DNA from 4 places in the Paenibacillus sp. TSM33 genome. Region 2 is predicted to be linked to each of the others. Evidence: riboswitches for the same ligand, from Rfam matches in the RefSeq annotation. Region 2 holds a riboswitch; each other region holds the start of a gene.

Region 1 (7,792 bases), on a different contig from region 2:
GGATGCAGGTGTTGTGCTCTCACAGAATGAACGCCAGGAACGCGAGGCCGGATATGGATCAGATAAATTTTTTCGTGTAGATAAAGGAAAAGCACTGGCCACGTTCTTGCACACTTTCTTCACTAATATGGGCATTGATGGAGATACAACAGCACAACGTGCGTTATTGGATTACATACCAGTCGTTGTAATTCTGGATTATGATGGTTATTATACGTTCGCTTCAGCAACCTACAAAGATACGTATGGACAAGCGGTCATAGACCCCAAGTGGAGCGAAAAAAAGCCTTATGCCTATGTTGATGCAGCAGGCAATAGTGTGGGATTCACCCTGGACAATTATCTGCACGCATATGATGCGCGGAATCACAGATGGGTGGAGGGTTTCCAAAGGGAGCTTGAGGGTCAGACCCCTATTTCGTTACTGAATGATCCCAAAACATTTGAGCAAATGCGTCGTTCTACCATAGTTCGTAGCGTTCAGGAGGACTTGGCTCGAATGATTAATATCCACAACGAAAAGGCATCACGTAACGGCATATCTTATACGTTCACCCTACCACTTATTCCACAAGAGGAGTGGTATAACACGGTAGATGATGTGGGGATGATCGCTTTTGTCCAAGGTATTCCAGTTGGAGACAGGTATTACAATAACTACGGGTTTGGTGGTGGCAGAGTCGTTAGAAAGCAACCTATTATCGGTGGCATAGAACCAGACACTGGAATGAAATATTTTTATAGAGATTCATGTCCAGCTCCCTTTAAAGCGATTGAACATTTTACAAATGAAAAATCTGCGGCAGCTGCGGGGTACTTCGAGTATCAACATTATAATGACTTGAAATAATCACCCTCCGGGGTGGTTTTTCTTTTTTAGAATAATCTATATGAAAAACCTTAAATTTCGCTGTTTTCAATATTCCGATAAGGTTGCTGGATGTGCTACAATAAAACTTTGAAAGAAACGAAATGTAATATGAAATAAGAACAGTCGGCAGTGCCGATGACAATAAGGAGCCAAAAACAGCTTATGAGTTTATTGACTGTAGAAAATGTATCCCACAACTTTGGAGATCGTGCATTATTTAAAAATGTTTCCTTTCGATTACTTGCGGGGGAACGTGTAGGATTGGTAGGAGCTAACGGTGTTGGTAAATCGACACTCATGAACATTCTGACTGGAAAATTGCTTAAAGATGAAGGCAAAGTGGAATGGACTCCACGTGTACGTTATGGCTATCTGGATCAGCACACCAAGCTGACGCCAGGTAAAACAGTACGTGATGTATTAAAAGACGCTTTTCTTCCTTTGTTGGAATTGGAAAAGGAAATGATGCAAATTACTGACAAAATGGGAGAGGCTTCTCCCGAAGAGTTGGAAGTCTTGCTGGAACAGATGGGAGAAATTCAAGAGCAACTGGATATGGGGGATTTTTACCTCATTGATGTGAAGGTTGAAGAAATGGCGAATGGATTAGGTCTCTCTGCCATCGGACTGGATCGGGATGTAGCAGCACTTAGTGGGGGGCAACGGACAAAGGTGCTTCTTGCTAAGTTGCTGTTGGAAAAGCCGAATGTACTGCTGCTGGATGAGCCTACCAACTATTTGGATGTAGAGCATATTGAATGGCTTACGCGATATTTGAAGGATTATCCCTATGCTTTTATCCTAATTTCACATGATACTGAATTTATGAACCAGGTTGTTAATGTCATCTACCATCTTGAATTTGCTAAGATGACCCGTTATTCAGCTAACTATGAAAAGTTTCTTGAAATGGCGGATCTGAACAAAGCCCAGCATATTGATGCATATGAGAAGCAGCAGGAATATATTAAGAAACAGGAAGATTTTATTCAGCGCAATAAAGCGCGCGCATCTACATCAGGCCGTGCAAAAAGCCGTGAAAAGCAGCTTGATCGGATCGAACGTATTGATAAGCCTGAAGAAGCCGCAAAGCCAACCTTTCAGTTCAAAGAAGCCCGTGCAAGCGGGAAAACGGTTTTTGAGGGGATTGATTTTGAAATTGGCTACACTCATGCCCTTTTGCCTAAAATGTCTATGACGATCGAACGTGGCGAAAAGATCGCAATTGTTGGCTGCAATGGTGTTGGTAAGTCTACGTTGCTCAAAACCATTCTTGGGAAAATACCTCCAATCAGCGGAAAAACCTATCAAGGGGATTTCTTGCAGCCTGCTTATTTTGAACAGGAAGTAAAGGCGGAGAAAATTACACCGATTGACGATGTATGGAATGAATTTCCGCATTTGAATCAGCATGAAGTACGAGCGCATTTGGCGCGCTGTGGTTTGAAGAATGAGCATATCACCCGGCCTTTGTCTGCGCTTAGTGGTGGAGAACAGGCTAAAGTCCGCCTTTGTAAACTGTTAATGCGTGAGAGCAACTGGGTACTGTTTGATGAGCCTACCAACCACTTGGATGTCAAAGCAAAGGATGAACTCAAACGCGCTTTGAAGGAATACAAAGGGACCGTATTACTTGTATCCCACGAACCGGACTTTTACGAGGACTGGGTAACCAAAACGTGGAATGTAGAAGAGTGGTCTAGTAAAGTTAACTAAAATCCAGTTCTGACAAATTTCACACGACGTGGGGTTTGCAGAATTAGGAAAATATGCTAAGCTATCTTTAGCTGATACAATAAAATAGTCACACTAGGGGAGCCGCCCATGCGGCTGAGACGGAATAAATGGATTTCGGACCCTTTGTACCTGATCTGGGTTATGCCAGCGTAGGGAAGTGAGTTCCGTACAAACAAGGTAGCAGCTCTTTACTTTTGTTTGCGCGGGGAACGATATACGTCTACGGATATAATGTCCGTTTGATTTCGAACGTTCGTCAAACCACTTCCTTTGGAAGTGGTTTTTTGCATTTCAATCATCTTCATTTGTTCGAGCTTCCGTAGACGATTTTACATACGATCTCCTTTCATTATTGCTGGCACATGTGGCTGCTCCGTATGATATTACCTAATATGGGGCTGTAACTATATAGGTTCAGCTTATCCGATTATTTTATAACACTAGTTCAATTTTTTAGTCCAAGAGAGGTGAAAATGAGATCGAATTACACGTAATTACGATGGAAAGTGTCTCCTGCGTGAATGTACCCCAAGTGGCTGCTGCTATTTGTCCTTGTATTCATTATGTACACGCACGTTTGAAACAGAAGGGTGCCTCTGCTTTGCTTTCTTTGACTCGTAGCATGATCGAGCAGGGAGTTCCTTTGCAGCAAATTGTAGTAAATGACCGTGTGGACATAGCTATGCTTACCTTTGTAGGAGCTGTCCAGCTACCAGCTAATGGGTTATCTGTGGTGGATGCAAAAAGTCTAATTCCGAAGGGTACACGATGTGGAGTGTCTGTACATTCCTTGGAGGAGGCGCAGACTGCTGAGCAGGCGGGAGCAGACTATGTACTATTTGGCCATGTATATAAGACCCATTGTAAGAGCGGTCTTGTACCGCGGGGTGTAGCACAGCTTGAACGCATTTGCAGATTGTCGGACATTCCGGTGATAGCGCTGGGAGGCATACAACCTCACCATGTTCCAGAGCTTTATCATGCCGGAGCAAGCGGAATTGCAGTGATGTCTGGTATATGGGAAGCAGAGTCACCCGTTGCAGCAGCGATGGAATATAGGCGAATGATAGATCTTGTAGTTCACGAATCTGTAGCAAGAAACAAGACTAAAGAAAGCGGAATACTCACTGGAGAGGAGACACGGAACAAATGCCAAAGACACATACAGAGACAAAAGCGATAGGACACGCTGAATGCTTGGTCATAGGCGGAGGTGTGATCGGCAGTTCCATTGCTTATCATGTGGCTAAGGAGGGAAGAAGTACGATCATGCTGGAACGATGGATCCCTGGTGAGGGAGCATCAGGAGCAGCGGTGGGAATGCTGGCAGCGGAAAGTGAAGAGTTCGCAGACCATGAGCTGGCACGATTTGCCCGTACAAGTCGAGATGCATTCCCTGACCTTATCTGTGATTTGGAACGTTTATCGGGTATTTCAGTGGAATTTCGAACAGAAGGCTTTGTGACCCCCTTTCGTTCGGAAGCTGAGGGCCAAAAACGCTGGAATGCTGCCAATATGCGAGAGGATGATTGTCCTGTTTGGTGGGATGCCAGGGAAGTGGCCCGGCGGATTCCCGGCTTGGCAGATCAAGTAATTGGGGCTATATACCGATCAAAGGAGACACAAGTGGCCCCTGTTCAGCTTAGTCGTGCTTATGCAGGGGCAGCTGCGGTACTGGGAGCAACAATATGGTCCGGAACTCAAGCTGAGGAACTGGTCATACAGGACGGTCGAGTTTGCGGTGTGCAAACAGATAGTGGATTTTTTTCCTGCGATCAGGTCGTGATTGCCGCAGGCTTGGACAGCTTGAAATTGCTAGAACAGATTGGATTTGATTATCCACTTTATCCGGTTAAGGGCGAAGCGGTAGCAGTCTCCTTGAAGGATCATCCGTTGGATTATACCATTTATGCCGACGATGTTTACCTTGTGCCTAAACAGAATAACGAGCTTTGGATTGGTGCGACGAGTCTTCCGCATCAATATGACAAAGAGGTGACCGTAGGAGGCTTAGAAGGACTCTTAGCACGTGCATCTGCCTGGTTGCCCCGTGTACAAGAAGCTTCTTTTATACGTGCTTGGGCAGGCTTACGTCCGCAGGCAACTGCAGAGCGTCCTTTCATTGGCCCTATTCCTGGAGTAGAGGGTGCCTATGCTGCAGTCGGGCATTATCGCAACGGTGTCCTGCTTAGTGATGCGACTGGACGAGCGATGGCAGCCATGCTTAAAGGGGCTGGTGCGGCTGCACTTGGAATAAGCAAATTTTCTTCTGAACTCCTCAAGGAGGAAAGCTTATGAAGCTGACCATTAACGGACAGAGCATGACCATTTCTAATCGAATTACTCGTGTGGATCAATTGCTGCATGAACTTGATTTAAAGGTGAAAACCGTAGTGGTAGAGCTGAATCGGCATATATTGACCCGTGAAGATCATCATGAAACGGTACTTAAGGATGGAGATTGCCTGGAAATTGTACATTTTGTAGGAGGCGGTTGATCATGTTAACCATTGGAAAAGCAACTTTTACCTCAAGGCTGTTGCTGGGAACAGGGAAATTTTCGGATTTGGATATCCAATCCCAAGCCGTAGAGGCTGCTGAGACGGAAATATTAACGTTTGCCGTGCGTAGATTGAATTTAGAGGAACGGGATAAGCAGCATTTTCTTGATACACTGGATTTGAGCCAGTATACACTTCTTCCCAACACAGCAGGAGCAACAACGGCAGAGGAGGCAATCCGTATAGCCAAGTTGGCAAAAGCTTCCGGCTTGTGCGATATGATTAAGGTGGAGGTCATTGGGGATAGCAAGACGCTGTTGCCTGACCCTTTTGAAACGTTGAAAGCTAGTGAAAAGCTGCTAGAGGAAGGCTTTGTTGTACTGCCCTACATATCGGATGATGTGATACTAGCGAAGAGGTTGCAAGAGCTTGGAGTACATGCCGTTATGCCTGGGGCGTCACCGATTGGTACAGGACATGGTTTGCTCAATCCGTTTTCATTAGAGTTGATTATCGAGCAAGCGGAAGTTCCGGTTATCGTCGATGCTGGCATTCGCTCACCTGGTGACGCAGCAATGGCGATGCAGTTGGGTGCAGATGGTGTTCTGCTAAATACAGCTGTCGCGGGGGCGAAGAACCCTGTGAAAATGGCTGAAGCTATGAAGCTGGCTGTGCGTGCAGGCAGATATGGTTTTGAGGCAGGGATGATTCCTGTAAAACGGTATGCTTCGGCAAGCAGTCCAACAGAAGGCATGGTTCAAGGATGAGGATAACTGAAAAAAAATCCGGTGCTGGCACACCACAAAGTGACCGTTATTCCAGACAGGAAAGGTTTGCGCCCTTTGGGCCTGCAGGACAACGCCGGCTTGCTTCCTCTCACGTATTAATCATAGGTGTTGGAGCGCTGGGTACAGGTATTGCAGAAACGCTAGTTCGTGGAGGTGTAGGTACGGTAAGTCTCGTAGACCGGGATTATGTGGAATGGAGCAATTTGCAGCGTCAGCAGCTTTTTCAGGAAAGTGATGCTGTGCAAAGGTGTCCCAAAGCAATAGCGGCCCAGCGAAGATTAAAGGATATTAATTCGGAAACAATCATACATGCACATATCTTGGATGTTGGGGTAGAAGAGCTGGAAGAGTTAATCCAGGGTGTGGATCTCATGATGGATGCAACCGATAACTTCGATACCCGGCTTCTTATGAACGACGTGGCTCTCAAGCATCGTATTCCTTGGATTTATGGAGGATGTGTGGGTAGCTACGGTGTAACTTACACTTTTTTACCGGGTCAAACGCCTTGTCTACACTGTCTGATGGGAACTGTACCGTTTGGAGGAGAGACATGTGATACGGCCGGCATTATTCCGCAGGCAGTACAGATGGTTACCGCTAACCAGACTACAGAAGCCTTTAAACTTCTTGGTGGATATCCCGCGGACTTGAGAGGAAAGTTGCTTTCGTTTGATCTGTGGAAAAATGAGTATGTAGCAATAGCAGTGGATCGTCTTAAAAAGGCGAATTGTCCTTCCTGCGGTAGTCAACCGACGTACCCCTATTTATCAGCCTCTCATCGCCAGAAAACAGATGTTTTATGCGGTAGGGATACTGTTCAGATAAGACCCGCCATTCGGGCACATCTGAATCTCGCGGAGTTAGCAGATAGACTTGCAGCATTGGACGAGGGAAACGTAGAGTGGAATTCGTATCTGGTTTCTTTTAGTGTGGGCGAGCATCGCCTGGTTGTTTTTGCAGATGGCAGAGCGTTAATCCATGGAACAAGGGACGTGGCGAAAGCAAGAAGTCTGTATCATCGCTATTTGGGCTGAAAACCATAAACCTTAAAGCAGAAAGCCATTCGTCAGAGAATGATTTTCTGCTTTTTTGTTACACTAATACAAATAAGTTTAATGGCTTATAACAAACTTATTCGATCCAAATATGTAATGCGATGTCCAAATTAGGTGGGTGAAAAGATGAGCCCGTTAATTGTACTTGTGGATGAAAATGAAGCGTCCGCTGTAATCGTTCGTCCATTGGAGCAGGCAGGTTATCAGGTGGTTCATGTTCGTAATACGTCGGATGTAAGCCCTTATTTAACTCAGAATCCTGTGAGTTTGCTACTTCTGAACATTAAAGATGAACAGGCGGGCACTCAAGGCTTGATTCGCAATTTGCAGCAGAACCATCCTCATGTGCCGATACTTGCAATGATTTCTTCGGATGAGGAGGGATATATGGTTTCCTGCTTTGAAGAAGGGGCACATGATGTAATGGTAGTGCCTTTTTATCCTAGAGTTCTTCTGGCTAGAGTGGCTAATTTATTACGAATTTTTGGTATTGAACGTGATGTGAAAAGGGCAATCGAAGTGGGGGATTTACATATAGACACTGCAAGCAGAATGGTGAGCAGAGGGGAACGCGAACTGGAATTAACTCCGAAAGAATTTGATCTTTTGCTACATCTGGCGATACATCTTAACCAAGTTTGCAGCAGGCAGCAAATTTTAAGGGATGTTTGGAAACATGATTATATCGCTGATACGAATGTAGTAGATGTGTACATCAGGCATTTGAGGGTTAAAGTGGATAGGGGGCAAAAGTTTAAAATGATACGAACGGAACGAGGCATTGGCTATTCACTCAGAACGCCCATTGAAGCAAACTAGCATAGGTTATATAAAAAA
Region 2 (7,792 bases):
ATTCTGCAGAATTCCGCTAATACAAGGTTATTCGACAAAAAAACACAATCCCGACTACTAAACCAGGAAAACGGGCCTCTAGCCCTTGTTTAGGCCCTAGGCACATTTTCCCCTAAAATGACCATCCTCCTAATACACAATTTGGACACATACGACCATATTCCTGTTTTATGTCAAAAGCGTTTTACTTTGGATAAATGCGGGTATAATGATTGAAACATTACCAAGCAACCTACACGGCATTACGACATCAAGTACATACAAATAGTCCTATACAGACGTCCTAAGCAACTCAATCTGAATTTGACAAAATGGAATTGGAGGAATGACCACATGAATACCATGAACTTAACTGTCCACACCCTGATGCCTTTTCACCACCAATACCAACGTGCCAACCCGGTGAGTATGCAGAAGAAAGAAGATAGCTCGGAGAAGAAGCTCAGCTTTCAGGACATTTTGAATGAAAAAATGGGTAAAAAATAAGTCGCCGTTAATCCGGTAGCATAATCCCGCTTTACATAAGCTGAAAAGCCGTGGTTTCTACATCGACTGTAGAGAACCACGGCTTTTTGTTACTCACGCGTTTCTAAACCTTAGCTCATACGTTCATGGAAATCAACCTCTGACGAGCTTAACTGTACTTTTCGTTGAGGCTTCCCAGTTGATTGACTTTCGTATCGCTACCGATTTTTACTGCCCAGCTTCCCGATACTGCTCTGCCTTCTCTCGCATCCCGGCGGCGACGGCTTCCTCGGCATTCAGTCCCTTATCGGCCGCATAGGCACGAATGTCCTGCGTGATACGCATGCTGCAAAACTTGGGACCGCACATCGAGCAAAAGTGGGCTTCCTTGGCCCCCTCTGCCGGTAGCGTTTCATCATGGTAGGACAAGGCCCGCTCAGGGTCAAGCGAAAGATTGAACTGATCGCGCCAGCGGAATTCAAAACGCGCCTTGGATAAAGCATCGTCCCGCTGCTGTGCCCGTGGATGGCCTTTCGCCAGATCGGCGGCATGTGCGGCAATTTTGTAGGTAATAACTCCCTCGCGGACATCATCCTTGTTCGGCAGACCCAAATGCTCTTTCGGCGTAACGTAGCACAGCATGGATGTCCCGAACCAACCGATCATGGCCGCCCCGATAGCTGAGGTAATATGATCATATCCTGGCGCGATATCCGTCGTCAGCGGCCCTAAAGTATAAAAGGGAGCTTCCTTACAAATCTCCATTTGTAAATCCACATTCTCCTTGATTTTGTGCATAGGGACATGTCCTGGCCCTTCAATCATGACTTGGACATCATGCTTCCATGCGATTTGCGTTAGCTCGCCCAACGTTTCCAGCTCCGCAAATTGTGCTTCATCATTCGCATCATAGATACTCCCTGGACGCAGACCATCCCCGAGAGAAAAGGCCACATCGTAGGCTTTCATAATTTCACAGATTTCTTCAAAATGCGTATACAAAAAATTCTCCTGATGGTGTGCAAGGCACCAGGCTGCCATGATCGACCCGCCCCGGGATACAATTCCCGTCATTCTATTCGCCGTCATCGGTATATATCGCAGCAATACACCCGCATGGATTGTAAAATAGTCCACTCCCTGCTCCGCCTGCTCAATCAGCGTGTCTCGATACAGTTCCCACGTCAGCTTCTCAGCTTCGCCGTTCACCTTTTCTAGTGCCTGATATAGCGGCACCGTTCCAATCGGTACAGGCGAATTCCTGATGATCCATTCGCGCGTCGTATGAATATTACGGCCTGTGGACAGGTCCATGACGGTGTCTGATCCCCAGCGTACAGCCCAGGTCATCTTCTCCACTTCTTCCTCAATGGAGGACGAAACCGCGGAATTCCCAATGTTTGCATTGATCTTCACGTGAAAATGGCGCCCAATAACCATGGGCTCGCTTTCCGGGTGATTGATATTAGAAGGTAAAATCGCTCGTCCAGCCGCCAACTCCTGCCGTACAAACTCGGGCTCTACTCCTTCACGGATCGCCGCAAATTCCATTTCGGGCGTAATGATCCCTTGCCGAGCATAATGCATTTGCGTCACGGTGCGTCCTTGCACAGCTCGAAGCGGACGGTTGGTCACGCCGGGAAATTCCACTGTCTCCCGTTTGGAGCCGGGCTTCAGCCCATTATCCTCCGGCTTAACGGCGCGGCCCTCGTAAGCCTCCACGTCCCCCCGTTCCAGTGCCCAAGCTCGTCGTAATGGTGGCAAGCCCTGATGGATATCCACCTGATAGGCTTCGTCCGTCATCGGACCGCTCGTATCGTACACACGCAACGGCTCATGATGCTCCATGCCCTCCGGCGTATGTGTGGGGTGCAGCGTAATTTCTCGCTCTGGCACGGCAATGTCCGGCCGAGAACCTTGAATATACACCTTACGGCTCCCCGGAAAGGGCTTTATCCCACTAGCTTGCTCCGCGTGGTCCTTCTCCCCCTCTACTTCTCTTATTCCCGTCAACCCTACATCTGCTAATTTCACTCCTGTTTCTTTTGTTCCTTCTGTTTCCGTCGGTTTCATGGTCCATTCCTCCCGTTTCGTTGAAATGACACACCGATCCGGAACCATTCCCAGGGTGGCGCTGATCTATGCAAAAAAGCCGGTTCCCTAGGGAACCGGCTAATCGAACGAGACAGCTATCCAAACCGTGCGCACGTGGAATAATCACATTCCAATGCGCGGCCGTAGATAGCAGCTGCGTATACATTTCAATGGCCGATTACTTCCCTACGCTGGTATGATCCAGATCAGGTGCAAAGGGTCCGGAATCTTGCCCGATTCCATCTCAGCCCGCATTACAGGCTCCCCCAGTAACTGTGATACTTACTATTCGCTTGAACTGGCGGCTATAACAGACAACCCGCCATCTCTATCAGACTACTTTAAATTTATGGCTTTGGCAACCCTCTATGGTTCCCTTTTGTGTTAACCCTGTTACGGGAGCATAAGCCCCATTTCCTTGGCCGCTTCGATCAAAATCGGAGCAAAATCATGCAGCGTCTCAGGCGCAAGTCGACTGACCGGACCGGATACAGATAAAGCCGCTGCCACCTGTCCCTTTCGGTTCACAATAGGCGCGGCCACAGCCGCAGCTCCTGGCTCACGTTCTTCATAGCTGGTCGCATAGCCCTTCTCACGAATGTCCTGGAGTTGGGCTTTATAAACCTCCGGGTCTACCGAAGGTGGCCATTCATCCCCGCTTAGCAGTACCTCCAGCTCCTGTGGCGGCATAAAAGCCGCCAGCACCTTGCTGGAGGCTCCCACAGCCAGCGGCATACGCGCTCCCACAGGCGCAACCCTGCGAATCGCCTGATTGCTCTGCACGGCTTGTATGCGAATACGCATGCTTCCATCCCGCAGGTACAAGCTCACCGTCTCCCCTAAGCGATCACGCAGTCCTTCCATTGCAGGCTGTAACAACACCGCTGGCTCATCGCTTTGGGACAAATGCGTGGACAGCTCCCATATGCGAAAGCCAAGCCGATATTTTTCCGTTTCGGCATTCCGAACGACAAACCCCCGATCCTCCAGCGTAGTCAAAAGACGATGAACGGTGCTTTTATGTAGACCAATTTGGGAGGCAATCTCCGTTAGACCAAGATCAGAATCTGCGGTAAAACACAGCAATATATCAAGTGCACGCTCTACAGCGCGGACGGTTAATTTACGGTCTTCCATCGCGAACCGCTCCTCTTGTATCCATATTCGTTTCACACTATGAAACATGGTTACATAAATTATATAAAATAGTCGCAGCCACTGTAAACCGATGTTTTTGTGACAACCACATTACAGAACAAGAACAAACATCGACAATTCTTTGCATCATTTTTACTTTTCCGGTTCAGGCGTTGACTTTGGATAATCCCCATCATACGATAATAGGTATCTATACGGACATACCCTACTATTTTCAAGTGGAATTATACCTAAATTCTATGATTCGAAAATCAATTTTATATAAGGAGGCTCTTACATGATTTCGACATCCCAGCGCAACGCTCAGCTACAGACCGCTGTTCAGGAGCCGTCCACCCCACTCTTTAATCCCCGTCTGCTGCGGTTCAAGCACATTGTGATTGCTCTGCTGCTGTCGGTTGTATTTTTTCTGTTGTTTTGCTTTATTGCCTTGCATGCTTACATCGCTTGGGTACTTACGAATCCCACTGTCGCACCCTTGTACTCTAATCCGATGCAGGCCAAAGGTATGCCATATGAGGAAGTCAGCTTCCCAGCCAAAGATGGCAGCCGTATGGTACAAGGCTGGTATATTCCGGCAGATCAATCGCGGAAAACGATTATTTTCAGTCATGGTTATGGGGCTAACCGTGAAGAAAGCTGGATTCCCATGTATGATCTGGCGCATTATGCCCATCGTTTGAACTTTAATGTGGTTATGTTCGATTACGGATTCGCTTCACAAAACAGCAAAGCCGTCGCAACCGGAGGTAAGGCGGAATCCCAACAGCTTCTTGGGGCCATCCAGCTTGCAAAGCAACGTGGCTCATCGGAAATTATCGTATGGGGCTTCTCTATGGGAGCAGGAACCGCACTTCAAGCGGGCTTGCAAACCAAAGATGTGGACGCAATGATCTTGGACAGCACTTTCCTACTCGAACCGGATACGCTATACCATAACATTCACAATCAAATTAATCTGCCGAGACATCCATCTTTGGAAATTCTGGAATTGCTGTTTCCAGTCTTAAACGGCACCAGCTTGCATCAGATTCCATATCAGGAGGTTAAAAAGGAGGACTATCCGTTTCCAATCATGTTCGTGCATGGTACACAGGATGAAAAAGCTCCTTACCCCATTGCGGAAAAGCTCGCTGCCAATCAGACCAACCCGCTTTCCAGTGTATGGATTGTTAAAAACGGGATACATGAGCTCATTTTCAGAGAGCACCCCCGTGAATATCTGCGACGGGTCTCGACATTTTTAAGCAGTGTACAGGATCTGGAGGACAAGAAAACCACCGCCGATGCCCACAAACAAACGACTACGAACTAAAATTATTTTTCGAAAATACTCTTCTTCGCTTAAAGAAGCCTGGCTATGGTCACTTAACTCGTGCCGTAGGCGGGCTTCTTTTTTTATTTTCCAGAGTCATTATTGTTCTGTGTAACAGATGTGACCCGAATGAAGTGAGTTCATAGACATATTTCCGATGAGACGGCGAATATACTGGGTACGTATGCATCCAGGACAGATCTGCTAGATCTGCCGGATAGCCATGGTGGGATACGGGAGGTAAAAAACGATGCTGAGTACTTATGGGTCTTTTCTGCCCTTACGTGTGCTGGAGGAAATTCGTCATTGGAAGCAGCAGGAAAGTTGGCATGTGGAAGTGATTAAATCCGCTACGGAAGGGCTAGAGCCTGCTTATGTGCGGCTGCTGGATGATTGGCGAACCGTATTTGAACAAACGGAACGCACCGCCATAGAGCTGCTTGAAGAACAACGAAGCGCGCTTGATCCGGCAGAACAAGCATGGCAACATCAGGAGAAAAAAGCGTCGGCTACCCCCCAAGCTCATACACACCAGCTAGAACCTTCAGCACATTCAAGGGGGTCAGACGCATCAGCAACTGGAGAGAAACCGTTGTCCGAAGTAGCCTTGAATTCACAGCCTGCCTCACAGGAATTAAATCGTCGATTGGACGATTTGTTGCAAACCGCAAACCGTCAATCACAAGAATATGTACGGCAGCTAGGTTTGCTGACTGAGCACAGTCATGCATTACGTCAGCAGCCAAAATCCGCCGGAATTGTAATACACGCAGCACATGAAAGTCAATATTTCCTGATCTCGACAACTCCCTTTCAAGAGCCCGGCTCCATCGCGCGAGCCGCTGGATTGTATCATATAGCGGCAGAGGGTGGGGATTACCCGGAGCAAGCGTTTCGAGAGCGGCAAGCGGGCATAAGAGGAGAAGGCTCAGGGGCCACTAAAGGCGCCCCGGCCGGTCAGGCACAACCTTCGACAACGGAAAAAACCTTAACCGGTCGCCCGGTTCCTGTGGGGGGACATCGGCTCCCACCGCTCCCTTATCCTTATAATGCACTTGAACCGTACATTGATGAAAAGACGATGCGTATTCACCATAACAAGCATCATTTGAGCTATGTGAATGATCTGAACAAAGCGGAAAAAAAGCTGGAAGAAGCCCGCAAAACAGGTGATTTTGACCTCGTAAAGCATTGGGAACGTGAACTGGCATTTAACGGTGCAGGTCATTATCTGCATACCCTTTTTTGGACGATCATGAGTCCTCAAGGCGGTGGAAAACCAAGCGGGCCGCTGGCGGAACAGATTAAAAAGGATTTTGGCAGCTACGATGCCTTCAAAAAGCAATTTAGTTCGGCAGCCGAAAAGGTCGAGGGCGGCGGCTGGGCCATCCTGGTGTGGAGTCCGCGCGCCGGACGGCTTGAAATATTGCAGGCCGAAAAACACCAAAACCTGACTCAATGGGAGTCCATTCCGCTGCTGGCGATCGATGTGTGGGAACACGCATATTACTTAAAGCATCAGGCGGAACGCAATAAATACATCGAAGATTGGTGGCATGTCGTCAACTGGCCTGAGGTAGAAGCACGCTACGCTCAAGCCTCCAAGCTGAGATGGCAGCCATTCTAAGCTAGAACAAACTACACCTGCAAATCGTATCGCTCTCTGAGCGCTGCTATTTGTCCAGTCAATTCTTCCGGTTGCACCAGCGAGCCATCGGCAGGCAAAATGGCAGTCCGGCTCTCGACTACACGGCGCAGTGATGCCGTGTACGCCTCGACAGACGGCACTCCAGCCAGTTCTGCCAGGCTGCCCATCGTTGCCGGATTCACCCGGGGATAATCCGGCTGCTGCACGCCTGCTGGCGTATCCCCGGCCGCCGCCCTATAAAACTGCTGCACCGCCTGTGCGCGCTCTGCTCCACGGCCCTCGATCATCACGAAGGCTGTGATGATATACGCCTTGGCTTGGCGCCGCTGCGCAATGCCACAGAACTTGCGCCCTCGGACGCTCACATCGTAATCCCCGGGACAGAAGGACCCGATGATTTCTCCAGTTTGCGCCTCGACAGACCACGGGGCCAGCGCATCGGCAATCAGCCCTGCCATGAGCTGAAAATCCTCATGCAGGCTGATGGCTCGCTGCGGATTCGGCAAGATCAAGGACAGGTTCAGTACCCCCCTGTCCAGCATGACGGCTGCTCCGCCTGAAGGGCGCACGCATACCGACGTGCCTGAGCTGCGCACTTGCTCCATCGCCTGTGGAGCGTTGGGCAGCCTGCGGTCCCGGTGACCAATCACAAGCGCCGCCGGATGTCGCCATACATGCAAAATGGGCGTAGCTCCTTTCCCTACTTGCCGACAAGCCAGCTCCTCCCAAGCCAGCGGACACAATACGTCTTCCTGAGTAGTCGTCAGTGGCGCTTCCAACCATTGCAACTCAGGCAATCCTGTTGTTGTTTCTGTTGAGCTATGTATATGATCCATACGTTATCCCCTATCTTAAAAATAACTATTTCCATAGGCTAATCGTAATTTTCAAGGCAGCTATGCTGCTATTTTTTATGTCATCTTCTCACAATAGCTATTCCATTGTCACTATTACCGATGTTAACAAAAAAAGGCGGCTACGCCTATGCGTAAACCACCTTTTTTTTATCATTAACCATTGCAATTCTGTTCAATTATTCCTTGATCAGGGACAAGAACTCTGCGCGTTGTGCTGCATTATCACGGAACGTACCGCGTACGGCAGATGTTACC
Region 3 (7,792 bases), on a different contig from region 2:
AGTCCGTCGGATGCAGACTCATATGTGCCACGTCCTTTCATTAATGCTTTAATGCAATATGTGAAGGCTATTCTTGATCGGGCTTCCAGTGCACCAACCATTTCTCCAGTAGTAGAATAACGACAAACATCAGTAAGCTGAGTGTAACAATAATACCGATAGCGGCAAAAATGAGATCCGTACGATAGGCAGATTTTTGCAGCAACATATAATATCCAATTCCTTCACTGGCTCCAATCCATTCGGCAATAATCGCGCCCATCACACTGTAGGTAGCAGCGATTTTAATGCCAGAAAAGACTTGTGGCAGGGAGTGAGGCAGCTCCAGCTTCATAAAAATAGCCCGGCGGCTTGCACCCGACATCCGCATATAGTTCATCATCATACGGTCTGTCCGTGTCAGCCCATCCATGGCTGCTACAGCCACGGGAAAAAAGCATACTAATGTAATGACCATAAGCTTGGGCAGCACGCCAAAACCGAACCATACCATGAGCAACGGACCGAGGGCGATAATCGGAATGTTTTGGCTAAGGATCAAGAGCGGGTACAGAGCAGATTTGAGAAAAGGAATCGTATGAAGAACGATGGCGATCAACAGTCCAGTTGCTGTCCCTATAGCAAATCCCGCAAGTGTCAGGCGAATCGTAGCCCATGTATGGGTGCCAAGCAACGCCGATTGCGCCATGCCCTCTTGAACGATTAGGGATGGAGCTGGCAGCAGCCAGGATTCAATATGTAAATAGGAAACCGCTCCCTGCCAAGCCGCTAAAAAGAAGAGGACCGCCACAAGGGGCGGCCATACGCTTTTCCACCAGGATGCGTTCTTGCCTTTCGGATTCATGGGCGATACTTCTCGGTCAGCTTGTTCATGCTGATGCCCTGCGGGTTATGTGCGATTTTGATCTGTGAAATGACACTGGGACTTCCAGCTTCTGTCAAGGCCTCGTGCATATCTTTGACGACTTTCAGCAGTTCGTCCAGTTCGCCCTCCATTGTCGTATCCAATGGATTTACCTGATGCTTGACACCGGAACGCTGGATGAACTCAATCGCCTTGTCTACATAGGGATAAGAGTCTTCGTTATTAGGAGTTTTAGGGATGACTTGAATACTAAGAAGTGTATTAGCCATGTGAATTTCACCTGTCCTTTAGTTTTAAGTTCTAGGAAAATAAGATTGGTTTAAGGTGGTTGAGACCGCTTCGCGTTTCATTTGATCTTACGATCGCTGTTGCCGGGGGATTCTTTGAATTAATTTTTAAAGGTAAGAATCCAACAGCAAAGGCGACCGCTTCGCTTCTCCAGATTCAAATGAACCGCTCCGCTGCCAACCGTCTTAAAAGCACCTTATTTTTAAAGCTAAGTTGTGTGGCATTTTTACACATAAGCGCACCTGCTTTTGCGTTTAGATACCATGAGACTAAAGAAGTAGACCAAGTGGAACGAGAACGAAGTGGACGGAATGGTGCTGTACAAGCGAAGCGGTCGCTTTTGTCCCTGGATTTCTACCCTGCTGAGGACTTTATTTCGAGAAATCCGGGGGCGGTGGCGCTGGGAAGCACCATCCGTCCGCGTAGTGGAGCCTCGTTCACTTTTCTAGCTCAGTCTTATTTAGCTGGTAATTTAGCGTTTTAACAAAATGATCAACGCTTGGGCAAGAAGTCGTTTGTGAAGGCTTTATCGACTTCCAAAGGTTTGCTGAGCAGCTTGCGTTCATACATCCAGTCTGAGTAGTTTTGCCATACCTCCGCTTTTTGTACGCCCCATTGCGTGGCATCGTCCTGATAACGCGGGCTTAGCCATTTTTGGCTAGCAAGTACCAGTTTTTTGTCCAGCTCCGGCACAGCTTTGCTTAAGATATCTGCGGCTTCTTCCGGATGGGCGATGGTGTATTCATAGCCTTGTGCGGTAGCGTCCATGAACGCTTTGACTAGGTCAGGATCGTTTTTTATCGTCTGTTCATTGCTCACAATTACAGGTGTATAGTAATCGAGACTTTTGGAATAATCTTTTACATACAGCATATCCAAGGGCTCGCCTCGAAGCTTGGCCTCAATCCCGGTCCATGCGTAAAATATCCAGGCAAAGTCAATATCCCGCTTCACGGCTGTAAAATAGTCTGCATTGCCCATATTGACGATTTTCACTTTGCTCACATCACCTTGGTCTGAGTCCATGATGGATTTCATGACCGCTTCTTCTACAGGAGAACCCCAGCCGCCGTAGCTTTTACCCTCGAAATCTTTCGGGCTTTTAATTCCGCGGTTTACCGGAGCTGCGAAGCCAGAGGTGTTATGCTGAATCACCGCAGCGATAGATACGAGTGGTACGCCTTGGATGCGAGCCTGAGTGACGCCTTCTTGATAGCTGATACCAAAAGGTGCAGCATTCGAAGCAACCATTTGGTCGGCTCCCCCTGAACCAGGTTGAACAATTTGGACATTTAAGCCTGCTTTTTCGTAAAATCCTTTGTCCTTGGCGACATAGAGTCCCGTGTGATTCGTATTGGGTGTCCAGTCAAGTACGACTTTAACATCTTTGAGCCCCTTTGCCGAGGTAGACGTTGAAGTGTCGGCAGCAGGAACCTCCTTTTGCGATGTAGGGTGATTGCCGCCGCAAGCGGCCAGAGTCAGAGCCATGAGCCATAGACTGACCATACTCAGGCTTAACATTTTCATGCGCTTCATCGTTGTGTTCTCTCCTTTTTAATTACCCGTTATCCGTCCAATCAGACAGCTTATGTTCCCCATTTTCACAAAATAACATCTGCCGGAACGCAATCTTTCCAACAACTTCATCTTCAACAAAAAAAGCGCCCCGAGATTCGGGACGCTTGCGCTTGTATATACCAAAGTAAGGGATGTCCTGTTTTAATAAAAGGTACATCTTGCTTAAGCATTCCTACGCTGGCATTACCCAGATCAGGTTGTAAGGGTCAGTGTCTTGGGACACACTCTCAGCCGGCCGATTCCAGCACCCCTGGCATTGTATGGTTTAATGGGTTCGTTATTCGGGTTTACTACGACGATTATATGCCTTGAAGGCGGGTCTGTCCAGCCTTAAGGAAGCGCTCACGGTTCATTTGCCGAACGACAGGGTACACTTTTACTGTGAGCTTCGATCTGAAAATGAACATGAATCATTCAGAACTGATCCGGTCATGTTATTTCAGAACAGCTGCACAGTATGTCCAGAAGAGCTGGTGCCAAAGTGGCATAGCCCTATAGAATTCTAATTCGTAAAAAGGAGTTGTTGTACTGTGGGTAAAACGGAGACATTGGATCGTAGTCAGCTGGAACAGGCCATCGTGAAGGCTTTGGATAACAACAAATTTTGCTCGTTAGGTACGGTAGAGGACGGGAAACCGAAGGTACGCTATATGGCCCTTTTTAACGATGGAATGAACATTCATCTGGCGACAGATCGCAAAACACATAAAGTGGAGGAGCTAAAGGACAATCCGAATGCTTATCTGCTGCTGGGTTATGAAGTGGGTGGCACGAAGGAAGTCTTGGAAGTGGAAGCTACCGTCCAGGTTACAGCTGATGAGGGGTTACGCAAACAAGTGTGGAATGACTCTCTGAAAAAATGGTTTTCTGGACCGGATGATCCCGATTATGTCATTTTAGACGTCAATCCGACTCGTATTGAGTACGTGGGTCAACAAACGGAGCGCCAAGTGTGGACGAAATAGAAACAATATAAATTTATAAGTCAGTAAATTCCCGACCTTTTCAGGAGATTTACTGGCTTTTTTTGTGCAGAAACTAATTACTTTTTCATAAATATTTTAAGCAAATGACTACTCTTTTGTCCTACGTTGGATTAAAATAGGAATGGTGGGTTCAAAGCTTACATATATGTGCAAAAGTATGTATATGAGGCATACACCTTAATGAGGAGGGGTATATTTTGTTATTTCGTAAAAATTGGTTTAAAGGGTTTACAGCAGCAGTTGTAGCTTGCAGCCTGCTGGTGTTTTCAGCAGCTCCATCCTGGGCAGCTAGCGATTCCCGCGATAGCGCTACGGTGAATCTGCGGATCATGGAGACAACGGATATTCATGGGGCGCTGATGAATTATGATTACTATTCAGACAAAGAAACCAACGAATATGGCTTGGTTAGTACAGCTAGTTTGATCCAGAAGGCACGTAGTGAAACAAGAAACAGTATGCTGTTTGATAACGGTGATTTGCTGCAGGGCAACCCATTAGGCGATTATATGGCCCGCAACAAAACCTTTGAGAAAGAAGGCGGTGTTCATCCGGTCTATAAGATGATGAACTTGATGGGCTATGATGCAGCTACAGTGGGTAACCATGAATTCAACTACGGTCTCGACTTTCTGGACAAATCCCTCAAGGGCGCTGACTTTCCTTACGTAAATGCGAACGTTTATGTTAATAAAGGGGGCCAAGCTACTAAAAACTATTTTACCCCTTATCAGATTCTTGATAAAACAGTAATGGATGAGAAGGGCGAAGAGCACACACTCAGAGTGGGTGTAATCGGTCTGGTAACACCTCAAATTATGCAGTGGGATGAAGCCAATTTGAAGGATAAGGTCGTTACGAAGGATATTGTGGAAACAGCCAAAAAGTTTATTCCTCAAATGAAAACAGAAGGGGCTGACATTATTGTCGTGCTTGCACATACAGGGTATGAGGATGTGCCGCAAACGCCAATGATGGAAAATGCCGTTAAATATTTGAGCAAGGTAGACGGAATTAACGCGATTTTGTTTGGGCATGCTCATAAATCTTTCCCAAGCTCAGATTTTAAAGATATGAGCGGGGTAGATCTGGATAAAGGAACCATTAATGGCGTACCAGCAGTAGAAGCTTCATCGTGGGGCAAGGATCTGGGTATTATTGATCTGAGCCTTGAAAAGAAAAACCGTGAGTGGCACGTCATCGACTCTCAGTCTCAAGTTCGTCCAGTTGTGAGTACCACTAATCAGGCTGCGCAGTTTATTCCTGATTTTAAACTGGTTGAAGCGGTTAAAGAAGAGCACCAAGGAACGCTGGATTATATTCGTCAACCTGTCGGTACAACGACTGCACCGATTACCAGCTACTTTGCATTAGTGCAGGATGACCCGTCCATTCAAATTGTGACAAATGCACAGAAATGGTATGTTCAAAACCATCTTAAAGGAACAGAATACGAAAATCTCCCTGTATTATCGGCAGGCGCTCCATTCAAAGCCGGTGGTCGCAACGGTGCCGAGTATTATACCAACATTCCTGAAGGTACAATAGCGATTAAGAACGTGTCCGATCTGTACGTGTATCCGAACACGGTTCATGCCGTAGAAGTTACTGGTGCTGAAATTCAGGAGTGGCTGGAGTGGTCTGCGGGTCAGTTCAACCGCATTGATCCTAGCAAAACAGAGGAACAATCGCTGATCAACAGAGATTTCCCAACCTACAATTTTGATGTGATTGACGGTGTGAATTACCAGATTGATGTAACTCAGCCTGCACGATATGATGCCAAGGGAACTATTATTGATTCTTCGGCCCATCGTATCAAGGATCTGCAATACAATGGGAAGGCTATTGATCCTGCCCAGAAATTTATCGTTGCGACCAATAACTATCGTGCTTCCTCCTCCAAATTGGCCAACCCAGATGGCAAACGAATTGTGATGGCAGCACCGGATGAAAGTCGCCAAGTCGTTGTCGATTATATTCGTACGAACGAAACGATTAACCCGTCAGCGGACGGTAACTGGTCTATTGCTCCTTTTGGTCAGGCCAAGGTTACCTTTGAGTCCTCTCCTGATGCCAAAGACGTGCTGGCAGGCAATCAACAAATTTCATACTTGAGCAGCGCGGGAGACGGTTTTGCCAAATACAGCTTGAAAGCTGGTGCTAAACCTAGTGCAGCCACGACTCCTGCAAAGGAAGCTGTGGTTCCCGCGAAAGCTACAACGAAGACAGCTGTCAAAACGACTAAACCTGCGGCTGCAAAACCAGCTAAAACAACGAAGCCAAAGGCATCTAAGTAACTGGGATTTTAGTTTCCACTCCATATCAGAATGAAGCAGTAAGTCTCTTTAAATGAAGAGATTTGCTGTTTTTTTTTGATGCCAAATACAACATTACCGCGTCTATCATGAGTATAAAAAGGCTTTGTTTTTGTCGAAGATATACTTAAGTCCTAAGTTATTGTTCGGATTAAGCTTATTTTTTGTCAAAACACGTAATTATATAGTACTTTTGTTCTAATTATTTGTGATATAATGGTGAAAAAACCGGGGAATTGTTCCGAGGAGGACCATTATGACTTGCAGCAATTGCAGCATCATATTACCTATTAAGGATCAAGGATTGCTGAAAATTAGGCATTCTAGGGTGTCGCTTACTCCAGCATTAGAGGGCTTGGGTATGCTATCGGAACAAATGAAACAAGAACATTGGTGTGAGGGTAACATCGTGTTTCGCTATGACAGCCGTTCACAGTTGGAACAGCTGGTTAACGGACTGGCTCGTCTGCCGCAGGAGTGCTTGGACCGAATGCAAGTTGTGGTGACTGGCTTGCATCATGTTGAGGGATTTGAGGACTGGCTTTTATTTAGTCAATTGCAAGCTCGACTGCAACATCCGGATCTGGTGAGTATTATTAAGAATCAAAACTTTACCAGCCATATGCAGCCTATTGTTGACTATAAGCTGAATATCATCGGCTTTGAGTTTTTGCTGCGTCCATCACAGCCAGATAAGTCTTTTCAGCCTTTCCGACTGTTTGAAGTCGCCCGTGAAGCTGGCTTGCATGCTCATTTGGATCGCTCGGCTCGTATTTCCGCTATTGAAAAAAGTGCGACATACCTTCCGATGGGAATTAAACGATTTATTAACTTTCTCCCTTCAACCATTTATAATCCGGCTTATTGCTTGAATCATACCTTTGAGATAATTGATCGGTTATCCATGAATACAGAGGATTTTGTGTTTGAGGTCGTAGAGACGGAAGAAATAGACGACCTGAATTTTTTACATCAAATCTTTGAACAATATCGTACACGGGGAATTTCAGTGGCACTGGACGATGTAGGAGCAGGCTATTCTACGACAGAGCTTATGAATTGCCTCCAGCCCGATTATGTTAAAATTGACCGCAGTATAATTGATGGCTGTCATAGAAACAGTGATCAGAAACGGCAAATTACAGGGATAGTGGAATCCGCTTTTCGTTTTGGTGGTCAAGTGTTAGCTGAGGGTGTAGAGCAAATGGAGGATTTTGAATTTTGTCGTGATGCAGGTGTGTCACTGGCCCAGGGTTATTTGTTTGGTAAGCCGGAGCCTACGCCGCCCTCCAATTTTATACTTAGTAGAGTAGTATAGTCAGGAACAAATTTAAGTAGATGTAGTTTATAAAAATTGGAGCTTAAATGGGGTTGTCCCATGAGTGGATTACAACCATATTTTATAATTATTATACAAACATTAATGTGAGCATTTTGCATAAATCCCAAGAGGAATTTCAAATCAGAAATATATAGATCAAAACGGTCTAGTTTGTCTATATATTGTACTTTTAAGCGTTGGGAATCGAATATGCAAAATGCTGATGTAAAAAACGCGAGTGCAGAGGTTATTCACCCCTGCACTCGCGTTTTTTGGTCATGCTTGCCCACCTGAACAAGCTCTGGACAAGCAAAGCCACCCAGTCTTCAATTTTACTTGTTAAGGGACGTTAAAAGCTCGGAAGCAGTTTACGACCGTTTTTATTTTTAAAGTAAAGATTGACGTTTTGAAGACAATTGGATACAGTGTACTATAT
Region 4 (7,792 bases), on a different contig from region 2:
CTCGGTACATGCACGTCTTTCATCGCGCACCACCTGCTGTAGTCGTTCCGGCTTTACGGATCGTGACATGCCCCTCCAGCGAACCAGTATGTAGTTTGGCAAGCTCGTCGAGAAAGGCAATCTGGAAGCTGCCCGGCCCTAGCTTTGCGGTATGCTCTGCGGCTCGGGAAGCCGCTGCACCGTAAAATGCCAAACCTGCTGTACCTGCGAGCAGCAGGTTGGGTTCAACTGCTGCAAAGGCGCCCAACACAGAGGTCAGCAGGCAGCCTGTTCCGGTTACCTTCGTAAGCAGCGCGTCTCCGCCACTAATCAATCGTACTTCAACCCCATCGGTGATGACGTCCTCTTTTCCAGTGATGGCAACCATGGTATGGAGCGTTTGCGCAGCCCGAACTGCCAGATCGACATTACTGCTGTCAGCACTGCCGCCTGCATCTACCCCCTTAATCTCACGGGCTTCTCCGATTAGATGGGCGACTTCGGCTGCATTGCCCCGGACTAGTGAGATTTTAACTTCTTTTAGGATCCGCAGTGCTGACTCGGTTCTAAAGCTAGTCGCTCCCGCACCGACCGGATCGAGCAGAACTGGAACACCATGAGCATTCGCCGATTGTCCAGCCATGATCATGGCATCCACCAGCTCACGGTTTAGCGTACCGATATTTAACACGACGGCGCCCGCTATTTTTGCCATATCTGCTACTTCCTCGGGCGCATAAGCCATCACCGGGGAAGCGCCCAGCGCATACAGGCCGTTGGCTGTAAAGTTGGTGACTACCACGTTGGTTATATTATGAACGAGGGGGTTGCTGTTTTGTACCTTTGTCAGGAGCTCCGAATAACTTTGTTCCCATATATTCATTATGTTTATCCTCTCTCATCTATACTGATTATTCCAAGACCGTAGCGTGCATTTGGACGGGCCATTGTTCCTGCTTATAAGCCATATCCCAGAACATATATTCCAGCTGGCAGCTTAGCATAAAATGCTCAATCATCCGCTCTCGCTCGGCAGCCGTGGCGACTTTCGCCCAAGCGTCCACACGCTCTCGATATTTGGAAGTTACGTCTTCAATCTGGTTACCATAGAAGCGAATCCACTCATAGAACGGATGAGACTCGTCTGGCCTTACCTCATCCATTAGCCTGCGTCCAATTTCAAGATATGTCCATGGACATGGCAGCAGCACGGCCATGATTTCCCCAAGACTACCCTCATGTGCGACTGTCAGCATATGGCGGATATAATGATGAGCGGACGGGGCAAGTGGATATCCCTGCATCTCTTCATAAGTGACACCTGCGATAGCACAAAAATTTTGATGCGGATGGACCTCGCTGTGGAGAATAAAAGAGATCTGTTCGTTAAATACAGCCATATCCTCCCGGCTCGTGCTTTTGGAGATCGCGATGCCGTAAATCCGCATGTAGGCGTTCAAATATTCAAAGTCTTGTTTTACATAGTGAATCAGCTGTTCCCTTGTTAAATTTCCTTCAGCAATACCTCTCACAAAGGGATGCTCATAAATGGCTTGAAAAATGCCATCCGCCTGCCGACGGAGCTCTTGCGAAAAGCTCATTTCCCCACCTCCAACAAAAATGGAGAACAAGAAGTCCCGTAAGATACAATTCTCGGAACAACGCCAAAAAGCCGCCCCGAAAACTGGAGCGGCTTCAATATAGGTTCAATGCGCAAAAACGCTTGAAACCTTATATACGAAGGCTCCACTTTCCTACGCTAGTACGAACTAGATCAGGTTCAAAGGGTCCAAGATTCATTCTTGTCTCAGCCATAGTGGCTCCCCTAGTGGACTTTCCTATTCTTTTGACTAATACTGTACATTCGTTCCCTATGTTATGTCAAACCGCTTTTGATTCGGGTGAAGAATTAGTGAGGGTGATGGACTATACTTTCCACGGCTTTGACCTTCACATATTCCGGTTTCCACATCGCATCCCGAATGGCTTGTTCAATATTTGGAAGGTGTGCCTGAGCTACCTGATCCTGAATTGCGGCCTTTGCTACCGCAACCGCAACCGCGAACGAGACATCACGTAATTTTCGGATATGGGGCAGCAGTGCACCGCCAAGTTCATTTGAATCTACGGCATTGGCAACGGCATCAGCAGCTGCGGTAAACATGGAAGGAGTGATTCTTTTAGCCTTGACCACAATCGCACCCAGACCCAGTCCCGGGAAAATAAAGGCATTGTTCGCCTGTCCAATTTCAAATTTCGTACCGTTATAGGTAACGGGCTCAAAGGGACTTCCCGTAGCAATCAATGCTTTGCCATCAGTCCATCGTATCAAATCCTCGGGTACCGCTTCAGCAAGGTTGGTAGGATTGGACATGGGCATAATGATCGGGCGTTCCACATGCTTTGCCATTTCCTTGATAATCTCTTCAGAAAAGGCACCCGCTACACCGGAAGTCCCAATCAAAATTGTAGGTTTTACCTGACGGATGACCTCCAGCAACGGTATTTTATCGTCTTCCGAACGGGACCATGAGCTGATTTCTTCCTTTCTACGCACATATGGTTTCTGATAATCCAGTACATCTTCCATATCGTCCGTTAATAGCCCACGATAATCAAAGGCCCAAAACGACCTGAATGAATCTTCTTCAGGAAGCCCGTCCTCGATCATAGCGCTCCGTATTTGGTCGGCGTTACCGATTCCTGCTGCCCCTGGACCAAAGACAAGTATTTTTTGTTCACGCAGCGGAGTTTTGGTGACACCTACCGCCGAAACAATCGCAGCCAATGTCACTGCTCCTGTGCCTTGGATGTCATCATTGAAGGTGAGAATGTTCTGACCGTATTTCCCTATAATGTGTCGTGCGTTCACGCTGCCCACATCCTCCCAATGCAAAAGCGCCTTCGGGAATTGGGTTAACGTTTTACTAATAAAGGTATCAATAAATTGATGATAGGCTTCTCCGCGAACTCGTTTATGGCGGTTTCCGATGTATAGCGGATCATTCAGCAGCTTCTCGTTATTCGTGCCGACATCCAGTACAATGGGCAGCACCCGCCCGGGATGAATGCCTGCCGCAGCTGTATATACAGCAAGTTTGCCAATAGCAATGTTAATTCCCCCGACACCCCAGTCACCAATTCCCAAAATACTTTCTGAATCCGTCACGACGATCAGGTCAACATCCTCACTACGCAAGCCGGAATTATAGAACGCCTGTCCAATTCCGTTCGGATTATCTATTGATAAATATACGCCCCCAGGGCGGTTGTACTCATGGCTGTATTCTTGAATGGCGGTTCCTACAGTCGGTGTGTAGACTACAGGCAGCATTTCACTCAGATGGTCGGTTAGCAGTCGATAGTAGAGTACGACATTTCGATTGTGAAGGTCGTTAAGTGAAGCATTTTTACGCAGCATGGTGGGCTGTGCCAGGAATTGCTGATATGCCCGAACGCTCTGTTTCTCCAATGAAAGGACGGTGGGAGGAAGAATTCCTTCCAAGCCCAGTTCTCTGCGTTCTTCTTCTGTAAATGCCACACCTTTGTTCAATAGAGGGTTTGCTAGCACGTCCTTTCCTCGTAAGGGAGTAGATAATGACCCATCACGATTGACATGAAATGCTTCCATAAAAAGACCTTCTTTCTCTATGTTTTTAATGATTATTCATGATGAAAGATGACATGTTGACCATAGTATGGACGTACAAATTGGTTTTATTCGTCTTTCAATCTATGACAAAATGACCATATGTGTATCTTTTTATTAATCCTATAGAACTAATTTTGGTTTCGAATTAACCTCGTAATTCGCACAGTTATAGTCTTAATGAATCAGGTCTAAATACTCTGTTTTTATCAAATATGAAAATTAGTTTTTCCTCTCTTGAATGCTTAGATATCAAGGGATGTGAGCTATTTTGTTAAGAAAATATGAAGTATTTGGACATTAATTTAATCTTACTAAGCAAACATTTTTAATTCTTTTTCAACAAAATAGAATTATTCGGAGGAAAAGGAGAGGTTTGTGTGCAGGGACCTATAGCCATTTTTAGCGATAACAACAGGGCTATTGATTATCCCAATGTGATTTGTTTTTACCAGTATATACAGTGTGAAGACACGGAGGCAGCTTCAGTCTACGAGGGCGCAAGTTGCTGCCTGATAGATTATAGGGAGCCGGGACAAGCCGTGCGGAAAGCTAATCAGATCCGTAGCCAATTTCCGCAAATGCCATTGCTATTAGTGACGGATGTAACCTTTCCGTTCAGTGATCAGCATATGGTGCAAATTATCGGAGTAGGCCGATTGCGTCTGCTATTTTGGCAAGCTAATGATACCGAAGAAATACTTTCTGAAATACAAAGCTTGCTCTATCCCGAGTATTCGACCAAAAGCCAACATGTTGCATTCATCTTGTCTGTATACAACGAAGAGAAACGTTTTGTTCATGTCAAAACCTTTGCTGAGCGACTGCAAGTCTTTATCCGCAGCCATATTATAGAGGGTTCGATTTATCTCATTGATGATGGCAGCCATGATGGCACGAATGCCTTGATTAAAGCGCTGGAGTCAGCAACGGACTTGTCCGTAAACCGGATTAACCAGAACCTGAGTCCACTGCTTCAAACAAGGGAATTGGGACGCAATACGCGCAAGGCAGGGACGTATCTGGAAGGAATGCGGACCATCGGTGCGGATTACTACGTATTTGTGGATGCGGACGATTCCTTTTTTATTGAGGACATTGCCAGAATGATTAATGTTGTTCAGCAGGGCTACTATGATGTTGTGATCGGAACCAAAGATATGACCGCCGAGAATCGTTCTTTATTGCGATCTATCGTCAGCTTTGGCAAACGGATCGTTTCTCGCCCCTTTTTACCAACAGGTGTGGTAGATTCCCAGACGGGTCTTAAAGTGATGAGCTCGGTTGCCGTGAAGCGGATGTTTCCACATTTGAAGGAGCAACTCGGACTAGCGCTGGATCTGGAGATGATGTTTATTGCCAAGCGACTTCAGCTTCGTGTGCTGCAATTACCAGTCAAATGCATTGACCGAGATGGCTCGCACATTCATGTCTGGAAGGATTCCATTCGTTTTTTGCGCTCTATCATTGAGATTTGGCGACTGGATCGGCGGGTGAGATAACCACGTGAACAACCGATTGCGTTCGTTGATGTTTCCCCTCTTTAATGTGCTGCTTAACGGATTTAATTTTTTCTTCCACATTGCAGCGAGCTGGTATCTTACCGGACAAGCCTATGGTCAAGCGAACGCGCTGTTGGCGCTCTTTGCACTGTTGTCCGTATTGGGCTTATCCATCCAACTATTAACCGCCAAGCTGGTATCCAAGGGTGACCAGAAGCTTCCGCTACGCAGCCTACCGCTCGGTTCCCTATTACTAAAAGCACCTCTAGTGCTAACTTTGCTTGCCATGATCATTTTACTTTGCTTTCATCCGTTGCTGCGCTCGCTATTGGGCGTTGAGTCCGGTCCGCTGTTCATGCTGTATGCCTTGATCGGATTGCATATTCTGGTGAGTTCGTGCCGTGGAGATTTACAGGGGAGGGAACGCATGCTGGCGCTCAATGTGAATTATTACATTGAGGTATTAGGGAAGCTAAGCCTGTTTTTTGTCCTGGCTGCACTAGGGTTAAAGCTGGAAGCCCTACTATTAGCGAGCTGTGGGGGAATGCTGCTGTCATTGCTTCATGGCTGGATCGTTTCCGTCCGAGGCTTGTCCTTTTTCACATACGGTGGAGAACGTATCCCTGCTGGGCTATGGAAGTCACTCGGTCAGGATTTCACCGATAGCCTTATGACGAATTTATTCATTCTGTTTTGTATTTCCATCGACATGTTGTATGTGCAGCATTACTTTCCTAAGCAGGCCAGCAGCTATGCCATTGCACTGAAGTACAGCCAATTAGTCTATTACGTTTCGTACAGCCTGATTGCTGCCTTTATTCCCAAAATCGGTGCGCAGGGACATGACCGCCAGGCTCTGGGCAAGTTAATTGCAATCTATGCTGGGTTAATGGCTGTAGCCGCGCTGTGTGTATATGTGGGCACGACCTATATATTCCCACCCTCTATTCCCGCATTATTTGGGGTCTCTTACCAGGCGGCTGAGGCCTATATTCCATGGGGAGGCTGGGTGTATTGGCTTTTTTCCATCGTGCTGTTTTTTGTGCATGTGCACGTATTGGTGGGCAGACGCACCTTTATGTTCAGTCTGATGGCGGGAGCCGCAGCTTTATTAGTAGCCTTTCATATGGCTCACACAGACCCGATCGATTTTTTGCTATCGGAGTTCATTGTGTACGGTGCTATGTCTCTCTACTTTGTGGTAGATGCCTATATGTATTTGTTCAAAATAAAGATAAGGGGAGGAATCACCCCATGAATACCATACTTGAACAGGACGATAAAATCGTAGTTCTATTGCTTTCCTGGCGTGACATTCGTTCTCCGAAAAGCGGGGGAGCAGAAATTTTCACCCATGAAATGCTTAAACGCTCACAGCAAGGCCGTTTTCAGTTCATTCATTTCTCACCCCAATTTGAGGGGATGCCTGAGCATGAAGTCATTGACGGTATTACGTATATTCGAAAAGGAAACATATACAGTGTTATTTATTATGCGATGCGCTATTACCGTCGTCATCGGCAGCAGATTGCCTATGTAATTAATCAAGCGAATACGCATCAGTTTTTTACCCGATTTTGGGTGGAGGCATCCAAGCGAATTTTTTTCATACATCAGCTAACAAGAGAAATATGGTATGAAAATGCCAGGTTTCCGCTAAATATGATTGGATTTCATATGGAGCCCCTCATGCTTAAGCTGGCACGGAAGGATCGGACGCTCACCGTATCCCCGTCTACCCGGTATGATCTGCTTAAGCTGGGATTTCATCCGGATCGTGTTCATCTTTTACCGGAAGGCATTGAGTTTGATCATTGGCCGCGTGAACAATTTTTGACGAAGGAGTCTAACCCGACCTTTATGTATGCCGGACGCTTTGTTAAATATAAGGGCATTGATCTGGTCGTTGAAGCCTTTGGGCGGCTCAAGGAAAAGTTCCCTCAGGCTATGCTATGGATTGCCGGAAAAACCGATAAAACCTATGTGACAGAACAATTATTGCCGATTATAGAACGGTATGGATTGACATACGGAGAACCGGATGAACAGGGACAATCGCAAGTCGATATTACCTTTTACGGATTTGTTTCAGCAGAGTATAAGCTGGAGCTGATGAGCCGTGCCCATGCACTCGTATTTCCTTCCCTGCGTGAAGGCTGGGGGTTGACAATTACCGAAGCGGCAGCCGTTGGAACACCCAGCATTGTCAGCAATTCTCCCGGTCTGGTGGATGCGACGGATTTCGGAAAAAGCGGATATTTATGCTTTCACGGCGATATTCGGGGATTATCCGAACAAATGGAAAGAGCAGCAAAGGGTGGCGAAGATTATATGGCTATCCGTGAACGAGCGTATCAATATGCGCTTGGATTCCATTTTGATCATACAGCTGCCGCGTTTGGGCAGTTGATGGAGAATTGGACAGAGGAGGCGGAACAGAGTGGACAAAGTGGTCATTCTCTTCTCCACGTACAACAATGAACGTACGATAGAGCCTTGTTTGCGAAGCTGTATAGGGCAAAATTACAAGGATCTGCATATTGTAATTGCCGATGATGGCTCCAATGACCGGACGGTTGAGACGATTCATATGCTGTCAGCAGGAAGTTCGGTCCCCGTAACAGTGCTAGAGCTTCCTCATGGAGAGCGGGGAGTTGCGAGA

The links. Region 2 has a riboswitch for thiamine pyrophosphate ahead of thiC (phosphomethylpyrimidine synthase ThiC). Riboswitches for the same ligand answer to the same signal wherever they lie in the genome.
Region 1: it holds a riboswitch for thiamine pyrophosphate, as region 2 does, so the genes downstream of both, ACN6NF_RS13195 (thiamine phosphate synthase) here and thiC (phosphomethylpyrimidine synthase ThiC) in region 2, are expected to answer to the same signal.
Region 3: it holds a riboswitch for thiamine pyrophosphate, as region 2 does, so the genes downstream of both, ACN6NF_RS01910 (ABC transporter substrate-binding protein) here and thiC (phosphomethylpyrimidine synthase ThiC) in region 2, are expected to answer to the same signal.
Region 4: it holds a riboswitch for thiamine pyrophosphate, as region 2 does, so the genes downstream of both, tenA (thiaminase II) here and thiC (phosphomethylpyrimidine synthase ThiC) in region 2, are expected to answer to the same signal.

What each region holds. Positions count from the first base shown of each region.
Region 1 covers NZ_JBLZXB010000017.1:293,110-300,901, reverse strand. Annotated here, with positions in the region: gene ACN6NF_RS13205 (hypothetical protein) at 1-850, shown strand, start outside; gene ACN6NF_RS13200 (ABC-F family ATP-binding cassette domain-containing protein) at 1,034-2,587, shown strand; TPP riboswitch at 2,673-2,781, shown strand; partial or broken gene ACN6NF_RS13195 (thiamine phosphate synthase) at 3,108-3,695, shown strand; gene thiO (glycine oxidase ThiO) at 3,758-4,906, shown strand; gene thiS (sulfur carrier protein ThiS) at 4,903-5,106, shown strand; gene ACN6NF_RS13180 (thiazole synthase) at 5,109-5,876, shown strand; gene ACN6NF_RS13175 (ThiF family adenylyltransferase) at 5,873-6,934, shown strand; gene ACN6NF_RS13170 (response regulator transcription factor) at 7,082-7,774, shown strand.
Region 2 covers NZ_JBLZXB010000009.1:128,125-135,916, reverse strand. Annotated here, with positions in the region: gene ACN6NF_RS03875 (hypothetical protein) at 334-486, shown strand; gene thiC (phosphomethylpyrimidine synthase ThiC) at 694-2,538, opposite strand; TPP riboswitch at 2,726-2,837, opposite strand; gene ACN6NF_RS03865 (IclR family transcriptional regulator) at 2,953-3,696, opposite strand; gene ACN6NF_RS03860 (alpha/beta hydrolase) at 3,995-5,032, shown strand; gene ACN6NF_RS03855 (Fe-Mn family superoxide dismutase) at 5,283-6,659, shown strand; gene ACN6NF_RS03850 (lipoate--protein ligase family protein) at 6,671-7,516, opposite strand; gene folE (GTP cyclohydrolase I FolE) at 7,714-7,792, opposite strand, start outside.
Region 3 covers NZ_JBLZXB010000006.1:16,100-23,891, forward strand. Annotated here, with positions in the region: gene ACN6NF_RS01890 (ABC transporter ATP-binding protein) at 1-22, opposite strand, end outside; gene ACN6NF_RS01895 (ABC transporter permease) at 68-844, opposite strand; gene ACN6NF_RS01900 (thiamine-binding protein) at 841-1,134, opposite strand; gene ACN6NF_RS01905 (hypothetical protein) at 1,194-1,637, shown strand; gene ACN6NF_RS01910 (ABC transporter substrate-binding protein) at 1,646-2,689, opposite strand; TPP riboswitch at 2,884-2,993, opposite strand; gene ACN6NF_RS01915 (pyridoxamine 5'-phosphate oxidase family protein) at 3,262-3,696, shown strand; gene ACN6NF_RS01920 (bifunctional 2',3'-cyclic-nucleotide 2'-phosphodiesterase/3'-nucleotidase) at 3,915-6,017, shown strand; gene ACN6NF_RS01925 (EAL domain-containing protein) at 6,292-7,353, shown strand.
Region 4 covers NZ_JBLZXB010000018.1:87,394-95,185, reverse strand. Annotated here, with positions in the region: gene thiD (bifunctional hydroxymethylpyrimidine kinase/phosphomethylpyrimidine kinase) at 1-23, opposite strand, end outside; gene thiM (hydroxyethylthiazole kinase) at 20-862, opposite strand; gene tenA (thiaminase II) at 891-1,580, opposite strand; TPP riboswitch at 1,714-1,816, opposite strand; gene ACN6NF_RS19395 (NAD-dependent malic enzyme) at 1,889-3,610, opposite strand; gene ACN6NF_RS19390 (glycosyltransferase) at 4,009-5,130, shown strand; gene ACN6NF_RS19385 (polysaccharide biosynthesis protein) at 5,135-6,388, shown strand; gene ACN6NF_RS19380 (glycosyltransferase family 4 protein) at 6,385-7,611, shown strand; gene ACN6NF_RS19375 (glycosyltransferase family A protein) at 7,571-7,792, shown strand, end outside.